DNA from 4 places in the Bradyrhizobium sp. USDA 3650 genome. Region 4 is predicted to be linked to each of the others. Evidence: predicted binding sites of a transcription regulator. Region 4 holds the regulator's gene; each other region holds the start of a gene.
The links. Region 4 encodes LexA, which represses DNA repair genes until DNA is damaged. Its sites were predicted from a motif close to TGTTCNNNNTGTGTTCNG; they were not measured.
Positions count from the first base shown of each region.

Region 1: ACVIN2_RS25995 (ribonuclease T2 family protein) is a predicted target of LexA. The motif match lies at 2,457-2,474, and genes of this name have one in related genera.
Region 2: recA (recombinase RecA) is a predicted target of LexA. The motif match lies at 1,547-1,564, and genes of this name have one in related genera.
Region 3: ACVIN2_RS10610 (PA0069 family radical SAM protein) is a predicted target of LexA. The motif match lies at 2,603-2,620, and genes of this name have one in related genera.

Region 1 is NZ_JBSRZG010000001.1:5,546,944-5,551,431, forward strand. It holds gene ACVIN2_RS25980 (outer membrane protein) at 1-269, shown strand, start outside; gene ACVIN2_RS25985 (cold-shock protein) at 340-555, opposite strand; gene ACVIN2_RS25990 (23S rRNA (adenine(2030)-N(6))-methyltransferase RlmJ) at 805-1,665, opposite strand; gene ACVIN2_RS25995 (ribonuclease T2 family protein) at 1,718-2,410, opposite strand; gene ACVIN2_RS26000 (hypothetical protein) at 2,525-2,989, opposite strand; gene ACVIN2_RS26005 (hypothetical protein) at 3,172-3,465, shown strand; gene ACVIN2_RS26010 (DUF3617 domain-containing protein) at 3,510-4,040, shown strand; gene ACVIN2_RS26015 (ATP-binding protein) at 4,092-4,488, opposite strand, start outside.
Region 2 is NZ_JBSRZG010000001.1:7,576,611-7,581,098, forward strand. It holds gene ACVIN2_RS35655 (DUF2798 domain-containing protein) at 227-484, shown strand; gene ACVIN2_RS35660 (hypothetical protein) at 1,225-1,392, opposite strand; gene recA (recombinase RecA) at 1,657-2,745, shown strand; gene ACVIN2_RS35670 (hypothetical protein) at 2,849-3,838, shown strand; gene ACVIN2_RS35675 (hypothetical protein) at 3,927-4,488, shown strand, end outside.
Region 3 is NZ_JBSRZG010000001.1:2,232,011-2,236,498, forward strand. It holds gene ACVIN2_RS10600 (ribonuclease HII) at 3-860, opposite strand; gene ACVIN2_RS10605 (VOC family protein) at 938-1,393, opposite strand; gene ACVIN2_RS10610 (PA0069 family radical SAM protein) at 1,418-2,581, opposite strand; gene ACVIN2_RS10615 (phosphoketolase family protein) at 2,794-4,488, shown strand, end outside.
Region 4 is NZ_JBSRZG010000001.1:230,895-235,382, reverse strand. It holds gene ACVIN2_RS01120 (molybdopterin molybdotransferase MoeA) at 1-1,081, shown strand, start outside; gene lexA (transcriptional repressor LexA) at 1,257-1,958, shown strand; gene ACVIN2_RS01110 (hypothetical protein) at 2,448-2,882, shown strand; gene ACVIN2_RS01105 (GAF domain-containing protein) at 3,104-4,045, shown strand; gene ACVIN2_RS01100 (ComEC/Rec2 family competence protein) at 4,055-4,488, opposite strand, start outside.

The DNA.
Region 1 (4,488 bases), 5.3 Mb from region 4:
CCGGCTACGCCTTCAGCAACGTGCTATTCTACGGCACGGCGGGCCTCGCCTTCGGCGAGCTGCGCGCGCAGACGTTCGGCTGGACGGAGTCGCATACCAGCGCCGGCTGGACCATCGGTGCCGGCGCGGAAGTTGGATTTGCGCCGAACTGGAGCGCCAAGCTCGAATATCTCTACATCGATCTGTCGACGAGTCAGTTCGCGATTACAGGCGTGTCAAACGGCTATAGCGCCAGCGTTGTGCGCGCAGGCGTGAACTATCACTTCTGATAGTTAAGAAGAAAATACCGGACCAACCTCCCGGCCGCTTGCGGCCGGGATTTTTTTTACGCCAGGCTCGCTAGGGAAGGATGACCAAATCGACCGCCTTCGGCCCCTTGCCCTTCTTGTCCGGTTCGACTTCGAAAGTAATACGCTGTCCTTCGGCGAGGTCCTTCAGTCCGGCTCGCTCGACAGCAGTAATATGCACGAAGACGTCGCGGCCCCCGTCGTCCGGTTTGATGAATCCGTAGCCGCGCTCACCGTTGAAAAACTTGACCGTTCCCGTCATGGCCATCGGGAAACTCCCCCTCATTGCTCCTCCGTCGTGACGCAGACGCACGTCACGACATGACCGGGCCTTACGAAGCCCGGGAGCTGGCCATCCTTGGGCAGACCATTCGGTCCGACTGGATCTTTCTTAGGCCTTCACTCCGCCGCAACCATTCGCGGAAGCGGAACGTAAAGCCAGTCACCGCAACAGCATAATACGGTTCTCTGCAGATTGACCACCGCTCCTGCATATTTTTCCCAAGATGCCGGAGTGTTACGGCCTCGGCACCTCTAATCGGAATCTGGCAGCGCCGCCCTGGCCGAGCGGCATTTCCAGCTCGGGCAGGATCGTCTTGAGCTCGCCGTGCAGTGTGTAAGGAGGATTGACGATCAAGAGGCCGCTGGAGGTGAGGGCTGCCCCGTCAGCTTGTGGCGCCACGCTGAATTCGAGGCGCAGGCATTTTCCCGGCGGCTTTGCTGCGGCTGCGAGCCGCGCCACTGATTGCACCAGCGCGTCGGTGGCGCGCCGGCTCTTGGCGGGATACCAGATTACATAGATACCGGTCGGCCATTTCGCGAAAGCCGCCGAGAAGGCCTCTTCAAGCTTTTCGAACTCGTCCTTCGCCTCGAACGGGGGGTCGATCAGCACGAGCCCGCGCCGTTCCTTGGGCGGCACGAAAGCCGGCAACGCCATCCAGCCGTCGAGATCGACCACGCGGGCCTGTTCGTCGTGGCGCAGCACGCCGATCAGCGCCTTGCGCGCCTTCGGCTCGATCTCGCAGAGCAAGAGGCGGTCCTGCGGCCTCAGCAGGCCGCGTGCGATCAGCGGCGAGCCCGGATAGGCCTTGAGCTCACCCTTCGGATTGAAGGCGCGGACGATGTCCAGATAGGGCTTGGTCAGCGCCATGGCGTCGTTCGACAGCCGCGCCTGCATCAGCCGCGCAATACCCGTCAGCCACTCGCCTCCGCGGCGCGCCTCGTCGCTTTCGAGATCGTAGAGGCCCGCGCCGGCATGGGTGTCGATGACGCGGAACGCACCCGGCTTGTCCTGGAGATAAGTGATGATGCGCGCCAGCACGATGTGCTTGATGACATCGGCGAAGCTGCCGGCATGGAAGGCGTGGCGGTAATTCATGCAAGAGCACTACGCCACGTGGCGGCTTGAGCAAAGAGGCACGATGCCTGGGCTAGCCACCCCGGATCGGCGGCATCGCCACCTGCTCGCGGCGGCAGGCGCGGCGGTCGATCTCCTCACAGGCGCGGAATTGCAGGTCCTTGCTGAGGCAGATGCGGACTTCCGATAGCCGCGTCCGGTTGCAGGTGATCGAGACGGCGGCATTGCTGAGGCCCGGATTGGCCTTGATGAACGCTTCCTCCACCTCCGCCGGCGCCACGGTCTTGGCCTGCGACAGATCGAGATATTCGGCCGGAATCTTGATCGCGGCGCGGGCCTTCCGGATCGTCTCGAAATAGCTGCGGTCGGCGAGCCCCGAGCAGGTGCCGTGCTTGTCCCATTCGTTGAAGATCAGCCCCGGCGCCGGCATCAGATCGAGCATGGAGGAGACGATGCTGCGGTTCAGCCGCGGCGACGGCCGCTGACAATATTCCGGAAAACCGTTCTCATATTGCGGCCACAGACCATGCACCACGAAAGCGTAGGGCCGTCCGCTGCACTGGATCTGCGAGCGGCCGCCGCGCTCCGCCGCCTCTTCGCAGAAGGAGGGCGACCATGACAGCGACAGCACGTAAAAATCGAACTCGCCGGGCGTGTTCTGCCGCTTGTCCTGGGCCTTTGCGCCACCGGCCAACGCAGCCAGCCCGGCCGCAAGCGTCAGCGAGATCATCAGGCGGGAGAACGAATGCAATCTGGAATGAAACATGGCGACGCCCCTCAACTAGACTGTGCAGACGAGCCTAGCAGGCGATAAGAACATTTCAAGAACAAATTTCGGGCGACCGTCGTTCGGCCGCCTGATCGGTCGGGATCAGAGCAATTATTGCTTGGCGGCGCGGCAGGCCGGGTTGTAGGCCCAGTCGCGGTCGAGCCCGACCACGCACCATTCGACGCCCTGGCCGTAGCCGGCGAAGCCGCCATCCTCGACGATGGAGAAGTGCACCTTGCGCATCTTGCCGTCCGTGAGCATGGCCTCGCCGGTGCAATAGCGGCGGGGAATATTGTCGGACGCCCAGGGCCGGAACGCGGTCTCGTGAACCGCGGCGAAGCCGGTGATCTTCAACGAGGAATTCCAGAACGAGCTTTCTTTCTCCCAGAACTGGCTGGCGATCGTCGGCAGCGCCCTGTCGCATTCGGAGACGTTGCCGTCATAGCGCGGCCCGCTCAGCCAGAAATTCAGCTCCAGCGGATTGGCGGCCCTGGCCTCACCGAGCGACAGCGCTCCGAAGAGAAGGCCGAGCACGGCGGCAAAGCGGAGCGATTTCAGGAAGGTCGAGGCGCGCATGGGCAATCCAGACAGCATGATCTGCGAGGGTCGGACGGTGCCGCGAAGGCCGGGGGAGGTCAAGTGCAGCGCGGCAACACTTGCCGACGAGTTGACCGCAATGCTGCGTTAGAGGGGTCTTCGGTTCTTTCCTCCGTCGCGCCAGCACCGTAAACTACCGCCAACCAATCGGAGTGACGGGAATGCGAATCATTGCGGCCGCGGGCCTACTTGCCTTGGGTATGATGGCGAGCCAGTCGGCGCGCGCCGATCTCCTCCCGGTGCCTCCGTTCAAGGGCAACGATACCGGCGGCATCATCGCCTATTCGATGGCAACCCAGGTCGATGCGCGGCAGGTGGCGGTCGATCACTGTGCGCGCTACGGCAAGGTCGCCAAATTCCTGGCGATGCAGGCCTATGAGGGCGGCTACATCTCGTTCTCCTGCCGCTGGGTGCCCTATGGCGCCGCCGACCAGCCGATCCGCACGCTCTACTGAGGCGCTTTCGCAACGCCGCTACCTCTCAGCTGGGAGCTTCCGACATGACGCGCAAACTCGCTTTGCTCGGCTCCGCCCTTTGCCTCGTCTTGTCGGCAGCCAGCGCCCGCGCTGACGACCTGCCGGTGCGCAAGGCGGGCCTGTGGGAATTGAAGATGGTCAGGACCGGCACGCCGGTGCCCGAGATGACCATGCAGCACTGCACCGACGAGACCGTCGACAAGGAGATGAACAACAACATCTCCCCGATGGCCAAGCAGATCTGCGCCAAGCAGGACATCAAGAAGACCGCAGCCGGCTATGTCAGCGATTCCGAGTGCAATGTCGCCGGCATCAGCACGACCTCGCATGCTGAGATCACCGGCGATTTCAATTCGGCCTATACGGTGAAGACGTCGTCGCACGCGCAAGGCGGCGCTGCCGGCGCGGCAGGCCGCGACACCACCATGCAGCTCGAAGCGAAATGGCTGGGGGCCTGCAAGCCGGACCAGAAGCCCGGCGACATCGTGATGCCCGGCGGCTTCAAGATGAACGTGCGCGACATGGACAAGCTGAAGGCGCTGCTGCCGAAGTAAGGAGGATCGTAGCCCGGATTGCGCTGCGCTCCGTCCGGGCTACATCACCGGTTACACCGGTATCCGCACGCTCGCCCTTAATCCGCCCATCGGACTATCGCCAAGCGTGATGTCGCCGCCATGCGAACGCGCGATGTCGCGGGCGATGGCGAGGCCGAGGCCGGTGCCGCCTTCGTCCTGGTTGCGGGCGTTGTCCAGCCGCAGGAACGGCTTGAACACCTCTTCGCGCAAATGGGCGGGAATGCCCGGTCCGTCGTCGTCGACCGTCACGGTCAAATAACGGTGATCGCGCTGGCCGGTGATGGCGATGCTCTTGCCGTAGCGGGCGGCGTTGGTGACGAGGTTGGCAAGGCAGCGCTTGAACGAGGCCGGCTTCACCGTGACCACGGGCAGTCCGTTGAACGCGACGGTCGCAATGTGGCCGTGGCGTTCGGCGTCGCTGCGCAGC
Region 2 (4,488 bases), 7.3 Mb from region 4:
CATGCTGGGCGGCATAATATTCCTGGGAAAGCTAATCTGTCGGTAAGCCCCGGATAGCGCACGGCTATCCCGCAAACGCACGCGCTACCGCCGCCGGCGGCGGCGCGAGACCTCTCCGTGGTTCTCCGGCCATGAACAGAGTTCCTGGGATGGGTAAGGGCGCCTTCCGGAACGCGGCGGCATGTGCCTTGCTTGGTCCGATGACGGTCAGCAACATGGGCGCGTCATGCTGGGCATTCCCCGCCGCTATTCTCATTTCGTGTTCGGAATCATCCAGTCCGGACTGACCTCGCTGGTCGCCGCGGGCATCGCCAGCTTTCCCGCAGGGAACGCGCTGGACTTCCTCGCGCACTGGATGGTGTCGTGGCTGATCGCATGGGCGGCGATGCTGCCGATCGTGCTGCTCGCGGCGCCGGCGATCCGCGCCTTCTCGCTGCGTCTGACGCAGGAGGAGGCCGGCTCGCAAACCGGCCGGCCGGCATGAAAATCGGCATGAAAATCGGCAAAGAAATCGGCAAGGAAATCAGCATGAAAAAACCCCGCTTGGAAGAACCAAGCGGGGAGAAGGTTATTGGAGGCTGAGGTGCTGGGCTGCAACACCATAGCCAGGCGACCCTAGCCGGCTCAGCTTACGACAGCCTGACAAGGCCCGACGGTGGCAGCGAAAGCCAGGGCGCGGGGGCCGCAGACTGGCCCCGCACCGGTCCCAATTTCGACATCCGTTCGCACAACTCAGGACACAACCGCAGGCGAGATTCCGCAGCGACGGTGGTGCCATGGGGGAAACGTGGCGCACCGGCAACGGGGTGGCATCATGGACAACGTAGAGCGGTCATTCGCCGCCGCGACGGCGGCTGGCTTCGTAGTGCTGGTGATCGGCATCGGGTTGCTGGTTCTGCTGTAGGCGATGTTGGGTGCCGGGACGGCTCCGGGGGTGGAAAGGCCCGTGCGCGCCTTTTTAAAAAACACGAAAACAACCCCATGCACAGTAGCCTGCCGGAAAATTCCGTCGTTCAATCAATGAGTTAGTGGTAGTATTCAGGTACCTTATCGCCTCGGATTTCACCTCCAAGGCCCTGCGAATCCCCATTCCCGTGTCGATCTCCGTGAGATCAATGGCGGTCGCTCGGGCACCGTCGCCAGCGCGGTCCCGGCGCCAAACACCGCCGCCTGCCGAGTCGGTAGGCCTGCTCGGTCAGCTCCTAAGCCCTCGTCGTGGCCGCTTTAGTGAACCTTGATCGCGTCCAGCGGCAAACGGAGCTCGGCGGCACGCTCTTCGCGGTCCTTCTTGCGGAACTCGTTTTCCTTGCGCTCGAACTTGCGCATCTCCTCCTGCGCCGCCTCCAGCAGTGGATTGCGCCGGCTCGTATCGTGATGCGTGTTGTTCGTCATGACTGAGGTCCCCAGAGTTGCGGTCCCGTCCAAGACTCCCATGCAAGAGAAGGCCGCAGACCGCGAAAAGGTTCGGTGCCGCAGGATTACGGAATTCTGACGGCGCGCGGGGCATCCGTCTTTGATGCGCGTCATTTAACGCGCAAATCCGCAAAAGAACATATTGCGAACCTAGAACAAATGGGGTACATTGATTTTATCGCCGCGCCGCCTCGCCAGCCGTTTGTCCCTCTAGCGAATCCTCGCCATAAGGAGCACGACCCAATGTCCACCACTGCCCTGCGTATCGTCGAAGGATCTTCCATGGACAAGAGTAAAGCTCTGGCCGCCGCGCTCTCCCAGATCGAGCGGCAGTTCGGCAAGGGCTCGGTGATGAAGCTCGGCAAGAACGACCGTTCGATGGACGTCGAGGCGGTCTCCTCGGGCTCGCTCGGGCTCGACATCGCGCTCGGGATCGGCGGCCTGCCGAAGGGGCGCGTCGTGGAGATCTACGGGCCGGAATCCTCGGGCAAGACCACGCTGGCGCTGCACACGGTGGCGGAAGGGCAGAAGAAGGGCGGCATCTGCGCCTTCATCGACGCCGAGCACGCGCTCGACCCGGTCTATGCGCGCAAGCTGGGCGTCAACATCGACGAGCTCCTGATCTCGCAGCCGGACACCGGCGAGCAGGCGCTGGAAATCTGCGACACGCTGGTGCGCTCCGGCGCGGTCGACGTGCTGGTGATCGATTCGGTCGCGGCCCTGGTGCCGAAGGCCGAGCTCGAGGGCGAGATGGGCGATGCACTGCCGGGTCTGCAGGCCCGCCTGATGAGCCAGGCGCTGCGCAAGCTGACGGCGTCCATCAACAAGTCCAATACCATGGTGATCTTCATCAACCAGATCCGCATGAAGATCGGTGTGATGTACGGCTCGCCGGAAACCACCACCGGCGGCAACGCGCTGAAATTCTATGCCTCCGTCCGCCTCGATATCCGCCGCATCGGCGCGATCAAGGAGCGCGACGAAGTGGTCGGCAACACCACGCGCGTCAAGGTCGTCAAGAACAAGCTGGCGCCGCCGTTCAAGCAGGTTGAATTCGACATCATGTACGGCGAGGGCGTCTCCAAGATGGGCGAGATCCTCGATCTCGGCGTCAAGGCCGGCATCGTCGAGAAATCCGGCGCATGGTTCTCCTATGACAGCCAGCGTCTTGGCCAGGGCCGCGAGAATTCGAAAGCATTCCTGAAGGCCAACCCGGACATCACCGCCAAGATCGAGACCTCGATCCGTCAGAACTCCGGTCTGATCGCCGAGCAGATTCTCGCCGGCAGCCCCGAGCGTGACGCCGACGGCGAAGAGCCGGGCGACGAGTAAGCTTCAACAGTAGAGTTTTTCGCGAGGAGCGGGCGCTGAGGACGTTGAGTTGCCGACGTCTTCGGCGCCTGTTTCGTTTTGCGTGGGGGCACCGGGTGGTGCGATGAAGCGTCTGATCTTGACCAGTTCGTCCGGAGGCCAGCTCGCACGATCCGGGTTGGCGGAGCTTGTCATCTCGTCCTCGTTTCACTTTGAGTGGGGACCGCTGCCCTCGCCCGAGAAGCTCGCAGCCTATTTCGCGCCGCGTTCGGCGAATCTCGGGCCGGGTGATCATTGGTCTGATTGGGGCATCCGGTGGCCCAAGAGCATCAAGGATCGCAAAGACTTGTCGCTTGCGGACTTCTGCGAGCAATATGACGTGGTTGAACTTTGGTTCGACCCAGCTCCCCGGGATCAATTGCAGCTCGTCTGCCTGCTGGACCACCTCAGCTCCTGCTCCTCGCTGGTGGGAAAGCTTAAACTTCGACTTGTGGCATCCGAGCTGACGACAGCACACGGTGAGGATCTCGCTGCATCCGAGCCGCACATTCATGTCGTGCCTGTTAGGGCCCAGGAGTTCGAGACTGCCCGGTTGGCGTGGTCGGCCTACCGCGCAATGACCCCTGAGGCGTGCGTCGATCTCCTTTACCAGGATCTCAGTGCATTGCTGATGCTGCGCCCGGCCTTGCTCGATCTCTTGGCAGAACTCCCGTCGCCTTCGACGGGACTCGGTGCGACCGAGATGCGGTTCTTGGAGATGCTTGCCAGAGGGTTTGCGAACACGGGTTCGTTGTTTCACCTGCGCTCGCATCGGCGAACATATGTGTTCGGAGAATTTGAGTTGGGTTCGTTGCTCGAGGGGCTCGCGCTCGGCCCCAGGCCCGTAGTGGCCGGGCTGGGCGACGAACTGCGCACAATCGATCGCGAAAATTTAAGAGCTCGGCACGAGGTCTATCTCCGCAGCCGGTTGTCACTGACCGAGTTCGGGGAGGCTGTTCTGGCTCACCAGGAGGATTTCAGTCGCCACAATCCGATCGACCGCTGGTGGGGTGGCACGCATCTGACCAATGATCGGCTGTGGCGTTACGGGTCTGTTTTGACGACGCCATCGTGAAGTCATTGGCATGACACACCTTGTTTCGACGACAGATTTGACCGTTGCCGGCGCCACACAGCGCGCCGGACTCCTTTGAGAGCTGATCGTGTCACATCTGATTTTGACCACGAACCATCTTGCGGCAGACACGCTTCGCCAGTCCAAACTGGCGAATATCGCGCTCGGCTTCTACACGCGCTTCGTCTGGAGGAAATTGCCTTCCGCAGAGCAGCTTTTAATGGGGCTGGAGCGGCGGTCGGCAAAGCACTGCAATCCAGGCGATCATTGGCTCGACGACGTTTGTCGAGACTGGCTGGAAGGTTTCGGCACGCGCGATATCGGTTTCTTCGAACTCTGCACGAAGTTTGACTCAATCGAATTGTGGGTTGATCCTCGACCAAACGATCAGCTCGTACTCGTCTGGCTGCTCGACCTGCTTCGCCCTTACAAGGAGATCACGACGAAGCTCAGCCTGGTGCATACGGATGACAAGGTCGCCAACTATGCTCCAGAGTCTGTCGCAAAATGGAAGCTGCCGGCCTTCAAGGTGACCGACAACCATTTGGTTACGGCCAGCCGCGCCTGGCAGGCCTATCGGGCTGAAACGCCAAAGCCCTGTTTCGATCTTCTGATGACGGATATGACGATGCTGCCGAGACTTCGACCAG
Region 3 (4,488 bases), 2.0 Mb from region 4:
GTCTAGAGATTTGCCGCCGTGTCGACTTCCAGGCTCGTGTCCACCTGCAGCTCGATCTCGGTCACCGCAAATAGATCCTGCGCCGGCTCGACCGTCCAGGGCATGTGCTTGGCGCGGGCGGCGGCGACGGGGGCAAAGAAGCTGCGGTGGTGGACGGTGGGGCCGAGGCGGTTGAGCGCGTCGAGGTGCTCAGGCACGGCGTAGCCCTTATGCTGCTCGAAACCGTAGCCGGGACAGTCCTGAGCCAGCGCGCACATCAGGCGGTCCCGCGTCACCTTGGCGATGATCGAGGCCGCTGCGATCGACAGGACGATGCCGTCACCGCCGATCACGGCCTCGCAATCGCATGCCGTGTCGAGCCGGTCGCGGCCGTCGACGAAGACGTGCCGGGGCTGCTCGGGCAATGCCACGACGGCGCGCTTCAGCGCCCATAGCGAGGCGCGCAGGATGTTGTCGCGGTCGATGCGGGCGCGCGAGGCGACGGCCACCGAGACCTGGGCGGTGGCGCAGATCTTGTCGAACAGCCTTTCGCGCTCCTCGGCGGTCAGGCGCTTGGAATCGTCGATGCCGCGTGGGATGCGGTCGGGATCGAGAATCACCGCCGCCGCCACCACAGGACCGGCCAGCGGCCCGCGGCCGGCCTCATCGCAGCCCGCCACCGGCCAGACGCCGCGCTTGATCAGCGCGCGCTCGCGGCGGAAGCTTGGGGCGACGATGATGGCGCTCTTGGTGCCGGCCAGCGCCTTGGCAATTTTTTTCGGCGCAACCTTCTCGTTCTTAGGCGCAGCCTTCTTGTTCTCAGGCGCAACCTTCTTGGACGCGCCTTTGGCCGGCTTCTTGGCGGATTGATCCCGAATCATGGCCGGGATCGTGCGCAAGCGGCATGGCCTGCGCAACCGGGAACCTCGAACAATTCCCGTTATTCAAGTCAGCCGCCCTATTCCGCCAGATGCACCCGCCGGTCCTCGCCGACTTCGATGCCGGGCGCGGCCACGACTTCCCAGGGATGGCCGTCAGGATCGGCGAAATAGCCGGAATAACCGCCATAGTCGGTCTCATGCGCGGCCTTCAGCAGCGCGGCGCCCTTGCTGACGGCGAAGGCCAGCACCGCGTCCACCTCCTCAGGCGCGCGGCAGTTCCACGCGAGCGTCATGCCACGAAACGTCGATGGCCTCGGATGATCCGGCAATTTGGCGTCGACCGCGAGCTGATCCCAGGGAAACAGCGCGAGCACCGGACCGCCGGTGTCATAGAACGCAACGGCCTCGCCGGTCGCCTTGAGCCGGCGCGAGAAACCAAGCGCGTCGTAAAAGGCAATGCTGGCGCGGATGTCATTCACGCCTAGCGTAATGACGGTGAGCCGCGGGATTGGAGCTGGCAGTTCCTTGCTCATACGACGCCTCTCCCACTTCGTCCCTCAGAACAGGCTGAGCTGATCGCCGTTCCGCTTCGGCTTGGCAAAATGATCCGTCGTCAGCTTGGAGCGCCGCTTGTTCAGCCCGAGCCTGTCGCAGGCGATCTCGAAGCGGCGGCCGATGGTCCAGGCCATCGGGCCGGTGCCCTTCATGCGCTCGCCCCATTTCGCGTCGTAGTCGCGGCCGCCGCGCATGTCGCGGATCAGCGTGAAGACATGACGATAGCGGTCCGGATAATTCGCCATCAGCCATTCGCGGAAGAGATCGCGCACCTCGAGCGGCAACCGCAGCAGCACGTAGGAGGCCTCCTTGACGCCGGCATGGGCGGCGGCATCCAGGATGCGCTCGATCTCGGAATCGTTCAGCGCGGGGATCACGGGCGCGACCATGACGGTGGTCGGAATGCCGGCCTCGGAAAGCTGCTTCAGCGCCTCCAGCCGCTTCGACGGCGTGGACGCCCGCGGCTCCATGGTGCGCGCCAGCTTGGGATCGAGCGAGGTCACGGAGATCCCGACCTTGGCGAGGTTGCGCTTGGCCATGCGCGCGAGAATGTCGATGTCGCGGGTCACCAGTGCCGACTTGGTGACGATCCCGACGGGATGGCCGGCGCGTTCCAGCACCTCCAGAATGCCGCGCATGATTTTGCGCTCGCGTTCGATCGGCTGATAGGGATCGGTGTTGGTGCCGATCGCGATCATCCGCGGCTCGTAGCCCGGCGCCGCAAGCTCTTTCTCGAGCAGCGCCGGCGCCTCGGGCTTCACGAACAGCTTCGACTCGAAGTCGAGCCCCGGCGACAGGCCGAGATAGGCATGGGTCGGCCGCGCGAAGCAATAGACGCAGCCGTGCTCGCAGCCGCGGTAGGGATTGATCGAACGGTCGAAGCCGATGTCGGGAGATTCGTTGCGGGTGATCACCTTGCGCGAGGTGTCGACCCCGACCGTGGTCTTGAACGGAGGCAGCTCTTCAAGGCTCTGCCAGCCATCGTCGAATGCGACGCGCGCCTCGGCCTCAAAGCGGCCGCTGGCGTTGGACTGCGCGCCCCGGCCTCGCCTGCGCTGGCGGTCGATGGCGACCGCCAGCTCAGGGAAGTCAGAAGGCGCACCCGCCGGCTCGGAGGGCGCCGTGACCGGCGGGTGCTTGAGAGCATGAGAGGATGCTGGACTCATGAAGCCAAGATAGCACGTCGATGGAACAAATCAAGAACACAAACCAAAAAACGTGAAAACAACCCCATGCACAGTAGAGCTGCCCAAACTTCGCGCGCCCGCTTTTGACCTCACGCAACAGTGGCGTCACGGCGATCTCGTTTGATGCAGCCGAAGGATCGATCTCGCCGGAACTCGGTTGGTGACGATCCCGGGTGAAGGTCGGCAGGAACATGACAAATCAACAACAATTGGCCGCAGCGAGCAGCGACCTCGATCTGCTCGACCGCTATTGGCGCGCCGCGAACTATCTCTCCGTCGGGCAGATTTACCTGCTCGACAATCCGCTGCTGCGCGAGCCGTTACGGCCCGAGCACATCAAGCCGCGTTTGCTCGGCCATTGGGGCACGACGCCCGGTTTGAACTTCATTTATGCCCATCTCAACCGCGTCATCGGCGCGCTGGACCTGAGCGTGATCTATGTCTGCGGTCCCGGTCACGGCGGCCCCGGCATGGTCGCCAACACCTATCTCGAAGGCAGCTACAGCGAGATCTATCCCGATATTGCGCGCGATACCGACGGGTTGCGCAAGCTGTTCAGGCAATTCTCCTTCCCCGGCGGCATCCCGAGTCACGCAGCACCGGAAACGCCCGGCTCGATCCACGAAGGCGGTGAGCTCGGTTACGCGCTGGTGCATGCCTATGGCGCGGCATTCGACAATCCCGACCTGATCGTCGCCTGTGTCGTCGGAGACGGCGAGGCCGAGACCGGCCCGCTCGCGGCGTCCTGGCACTCCAACAAGTTCCTCAATCCTGCGCATGACGGCGCGGTGCTGCCGATCCTGCATCTCAACGGTTACAAGATTGCCAACCCAACCGTGCTCGGGCGGATGCGCGACGACGAGATCCGCGATCTCTTCCGCGGGCTCGGCCACGAGCCGCTATTCGTCGAGGGCGACGATCCCAAGCCGATGCATCAGGCCATGGCGGACGCGCTGGATGTCGCGTTCGCCAGCATCCGGTCGATCCAGCAGCACGCCCGCGACGGCCGCGAGAGCGTCGAACGCCCGCGCTGGCCGATGATCGTGCTACGCAGCCCGAAGGGCTGGACCGGCCCCAAGGAAGTCGACGGCAAGAAGGTCGAGGGTTTTTGGCGTGCACATCAGGTGCCGGTAGCAAACTGTCGCGAGAACCCGGCGCATCTGAAGATTCTCGAAGACTGGATGCGCAGCTACGAGCCGGAAAAGCTATTCGACTCGAACGGCGCGCTCGTTGCCGAGCTCCAGGCGCTCGCGCCCGAAGGCAATCGCCGCATGGGCGCCAATCCGCACGCCAATGGCGGCCTTCTGAAGAAGGAGCTGAAGCTGCCGGACTTCCGCAGCTTCGCCGTCGAGGTCCCTCAGCCGGGCGGCATCGTGGCGGAGGCAACCCGCGAGCTCGGCAAATTCCTGCGCGACGTCATCCGCCTCAACGCCGAGGCCCGCAACTTCCGCATCATGGGCCCGGACGAAACCGCCTCAAACCGGCTCGATGCGGTGTTCGAGGCCACCGAACGCGTCTGGATGGAGCCGACAAAACCTTACGACGTGCATCTCGCCCAGGACGGACGCGTGATGGAAGTCCTGAGCGAACATCTGTGCCAGGGCTGGTTGGAGGGCTACCTGCTCACGGGCCGGCACGGCTTCTTCTCCTGCTACGAGGCGTTCATCCACATCGTGGATTCCATGTTCAACCAGCATGCCAAATGGCTGAAAGTGACCCGGCATCTGCCGTGGCGACGCCCGATCGCCTCGCTCAACTATCTGCTGACATCGCATGTCTGGCGCCAGGACCACAACGGCTTCAGCCATCAGGACCCCGGATTCGTCGATCTCGTCGCCAACAAGAAAGCCGACGTCGTCCGCATTTACTTCCCACCGGACGCCAAC
Region 4 (4,488 bases):
GCAGCCGCCGCAGGCGATGTCGGCGATGGACGGCTACGCGGTGCGCGCGGCCGATGCCGCGACGATCGATTCGGAGCTCACCGTCATCGGCGAAGTCGCGGCAGGCCGACCGTTCGCGGGGACGGTCGGCGCCGGCGAAGCCGTGCGGATCTTCACCGGCGGCGTCGTTCCCGGTGGCGCGGACGCCGTCGTGATCCAGGAGGATACGGTCGCCGCCGGCAAGCGCATCACGATCAAGGAAGCCGCGATCGCCGGTCGGCACATCCGCGCCGCAGGCGTCGATTTCCGCGAGGGCGACGTGCTCCTGCGCAAGGGAAGTCGTCTCACCGAGCGCGACCTCGCGCTCGCCGCCGGGATGAACCATCCGCACCTTGCCGTTTTCAGGCGTCCGAGGGTCGCCATTCTCGCCACCGGCGACGAGCTGGTGATGCCGGGCACCACGCCCGGCCACGGCCAGATCGTCTACTCCAACGGCTACGCCCTGCACGCGCTCGCCCGCAGCGAGGGCGCCGAGACCATCGACCTTGGTATTGCCGCCGACACGCTGGAGGCGACCACCGCCGGCATCCGCCGCGCCCGCGAGAGCGGCGCCGACATCCTGATCACGACCGGCGGCGCATCGGTCGGCGACCACGATCTGGTCCAGCAGGCACTGAGGGAGGAAGGCATCGCACTGGCGTTCTGGAAGATCGCGATGCGGCCAGGCAAGCCGATGATGCACGGGCGGCTCGGCGCAATGGGGGTGATCGGCCTGCCGGGCAATCCCGTGTCGTCCTACGTGTGCGCTTTCCTGTTCATGGTGCCGCTGATTCGCGCCCTGTCGGGCCGTTCGGTGATTCACCATCGCCGTGAACGCGCCGTGCTCGGCCGCGAAATCGGCGCCAACGACCAGCGCGAGGACTATCTGCGCGCGCATCTGGAGGAGCGTGACGACGGCACGCGCGTCGTTCTTCCCGTCAATCATCAGGACTCTTCGCTGCTTGCGAATCTCGCTGCAGCACAAGTACTTCTCGTGCGCGCACCGTTCGCGCCGAAGGCCGAAGCCGGCACGGCTTGCGAAGTGTTGCGGCTCCCCGTCTGAGCGTCCGGCAATGCGCGTTCCGCGAACTTTGCTCTGTTCACGGTAAATTAAGCAGTTGCGGAACATGTATCGAACATATAGTGTCCGTTCATGATTTGTTTCGAGTATGTAGCGGCTTATTGCCGAACTCTGCGTCTCGGAATCGGACGACATCAACCGGGGGACTTTGGTCGAGATGTTAACGCGCAAACAATACGAGCTTCTGCGGTTCATCAGTGAACGTCTGAAGGAAAGCGGCGTGCCGCCCTCCTTTGACGAGATGAAGGATGCGCTCGATCTGCGCTCGAAGTCGGGCATCCATCGCCTGATCACGGCGCTCGAGGAGCGTGGCTTCATCCGACGCCTGCCCAACCGCGCCCGTGCGATTGAAGTCATCAAGCTGCCGGAGCTCCAGGCAGCCGCAGGCAGCCGCCGCGGCTTCACGCCGAGCGTCATCGAGGGCAATCTCGGCAAGGTGCGTGCGAGCTCCAGCCTGCCCGCGGACGACGGCGAACGTCCCGTCGCGGTGCCGGTGATGGGCCGCATCGCGGCCGGCACGCCGATCGAGGCGTTGCAGACCCGCAGCCATACTATCAGCGTACCGCCTGACATGCTCGGCTCGGGCGAGCATTACGCGCTCGAAGTGCGCGGTGATTCCATGGTCGAGGCCGGCATCCTTGACGGCGACATGGCGCTGATTCAGCGCAACGAGAGCGCCGATACCGGCGACATCGTGGTGGCGCTGATCGACGACGAGGAAGCGACGCTGAAGCGCTTCCGCCGCCGCGGCGCCTCGATCGCGCTCGAGCCCGCCAACGCGGCTTATGAGGTCCGCATCCTGCCGCCCAACCGGGTGAAGATTCAGGGCAAGCTGATCGGGCTTTACCGGAAGTACTGATACCGGGCGTCCTTGATACCGGGAGTCCTTAGTATCGGGAGTACTTCATACGGGAGGTGCTTGGCGCCTCGCGCGCTTCCTACCGGCATCGCCGGTCAGATTGGAGCGGATCATCGTCCGCTCCGGCTGGATAGTCGTTCTGGTTCTGCACAGACTATCCGGCCCCTCCTTCGGCTGGCTCCTCGCGACGCCCACGAAACAGCACCGCTTCAAACGGCACCGCTTCGCGGCTCGAGTTCGAGGAAACACCATCCGGCGATCAAGTTCGACCGCCGCAGCCAAGCCGGCGATATTCGCGCACGCGCCTCCCGAATGCATCGCAACTCGCTTTGTTCCTATTGAACTCGGGAAAGATAATGTGATCGCGGCTCGCGGAAACCAGCCGCAGATTTGCCCACAACCAAGCAGAGCGTTCATGCTTCAACTCTGATAGAGGCCTGCGCCTCGATTAAGAGACGCGGGTTGCTATCCCAGCATGAGGAGCACCCGATGTGTGACTACAGCCTGCATGCCGTCGCGTCGCGACCCGCCGAAGTCGGCGAGACGATCGTCACGACAAGCTTCCGCGGCACCTCGACGCGCGGCTTCGCCTCGGCAGCCGATCCGTCCGTTGCCGTCTGCCTGCTGCCGGGAACGGAGCTCGCCTTCGCCGACGACGTTCGCTACGACAATCGCTGGATCTGGACGCGCACCATCAATTCCCGCGTGGGCAAGTTCGGCAAGATCGACCCGCACGTTCCCGACCGCCATCATGACGCGATCGAATTCCCCGACGGCAAATATGTGCTGGTGACGCAGCTCGTCGAAGGCCAGCGCGCGACCGTGTTGCAGCTGCCGGTAACTCAGTCGGTCGCCGAGCGAGAGCACAAGGCGCAGATTATCGCCGACCGGCAGCCGACCGTCAGGCACCTGCCGATCGGCTGACACAGCCGCCTCCGGCTACGAGGTCGGAGGTCAGGATTGAATTGCCATCGCCGGCCGTGGCCGGCGAGATGGCGTGGTTTGCGTCCGCGAAAACCAATCGGATGGACCAAGCCCGCACCTCTCCGCCGCACGAAGTTTGAGCCGCCCTGCCTGAATTTTGAACGTCCGCTTCGCAGCCAAATGACCGATGCTGTCAGGGCTTGAGACGGCGGACACGCTCGATGAAAACCTTCCTTCGCGTCGTTGAACTCTGGGTGCCCGATCGGACGCGCACGCGGCTGGAGTTTGGTGGCGGTCTCTATGGCGAAGGGCTGTCCGCGTTCAAGGCCGTCAGCGAAGAGCTGCACTTCGGATATGACGAGGGACTTCCGGGCAAGGCCTGGGCCGCGGGCCGCCCCGTGATCCTCACCAAATTCGCCAACTCCTATTTCAAACGGACCGATCAGGCGCTCGCGGCCGGCCTCACCTGCGGCGTCGCGGTGCCGGTGTTTGCGGGTGAATTCCTGCAAGCCGTCATGGTGCTGTTCTGCGGCGAGGACCAAGCGCATGTCGGGGCGATCGAGCTCTGGCACAACGACCCTGATGCCTCCCACGAGATGGGGCTTGTCGACGGCTATTACGGCACCGCCGACATGTTTGAATTCAACTCCCGCCACACCAGATTTCCTCGCGGCTTTGGCCTGCCTGGCCGCACCTGGAAGGCGGGCCTGCCGCTGATCATAAAGGACCTGCACGACGCCAGGAGTTTTCTGCGCTGGGAGGACGCGGCCAAGGTCGGGATCAATTTCGGCGTCGGCGTGCCCTATCGGACGGGCGCGGACCAGACCTGGGTCCTGACATTCCTCTCCGCGCAGGCCACGCCGATTGCGCGACGCTTCGAGATCTGGATCCCGAACGAGACCCGCTCGGCACTGGTGTTCCGCGCCGGCGATTGCAGCGCGCAGACCAACCTTGCCGCGCTCTATGCGGATAAATCCATTGCCAGAGGCGAAGGCAGCATCGGCGGGGCCTGGGCCACCGGCATGCCCGCGCTCAACGACGATCTGGTGCATGACGGCTCGGTCGCCGGTCACGAAGCCTGCACATCCGGACTGAGCCGAATGGTGGCCCTGCCGGTCATCGGCAATTCCAGGCTCGACGCCGTACTGGCCTGGTACTTGTAACCGATCCGATCAATCGTCCGCCTGCAAGTCGGTCTCCGCCGGCGTTGCGTCCTTGATGCGGGGCGCGATCGCCTTCGGCGCAAGGCTGCCGTCGAAATCTCCCTCGCCTGCGCCGGCTGGCAACCAGGGGCGGCTCGTGCCTCTCGCCCTCACCGCGTGAACCACAAAGCCGTCACCACGTTGCGTCAGCGCCAGCGCACTCTGGCTGGCGAGCCGTTGCCGATCGACCACCATCGCCGCGCAATCGGGTGGCGCGGGGCGTGTCGTCACCACCAGCGCGGCCCGACTGCAATCGTCCGCGAGAGCGTCGACGCGCAGTGCCAGCGCGACCAACCTCCCGTCGGCCAGTGGCGTCACGCAGCCGGATTCGTCACAGGACACGCCATCGGCCAGAGAGGCTCGGCCCGCATCGCGCGGATCGGCGTCGGCAGCGAGCCATTCCT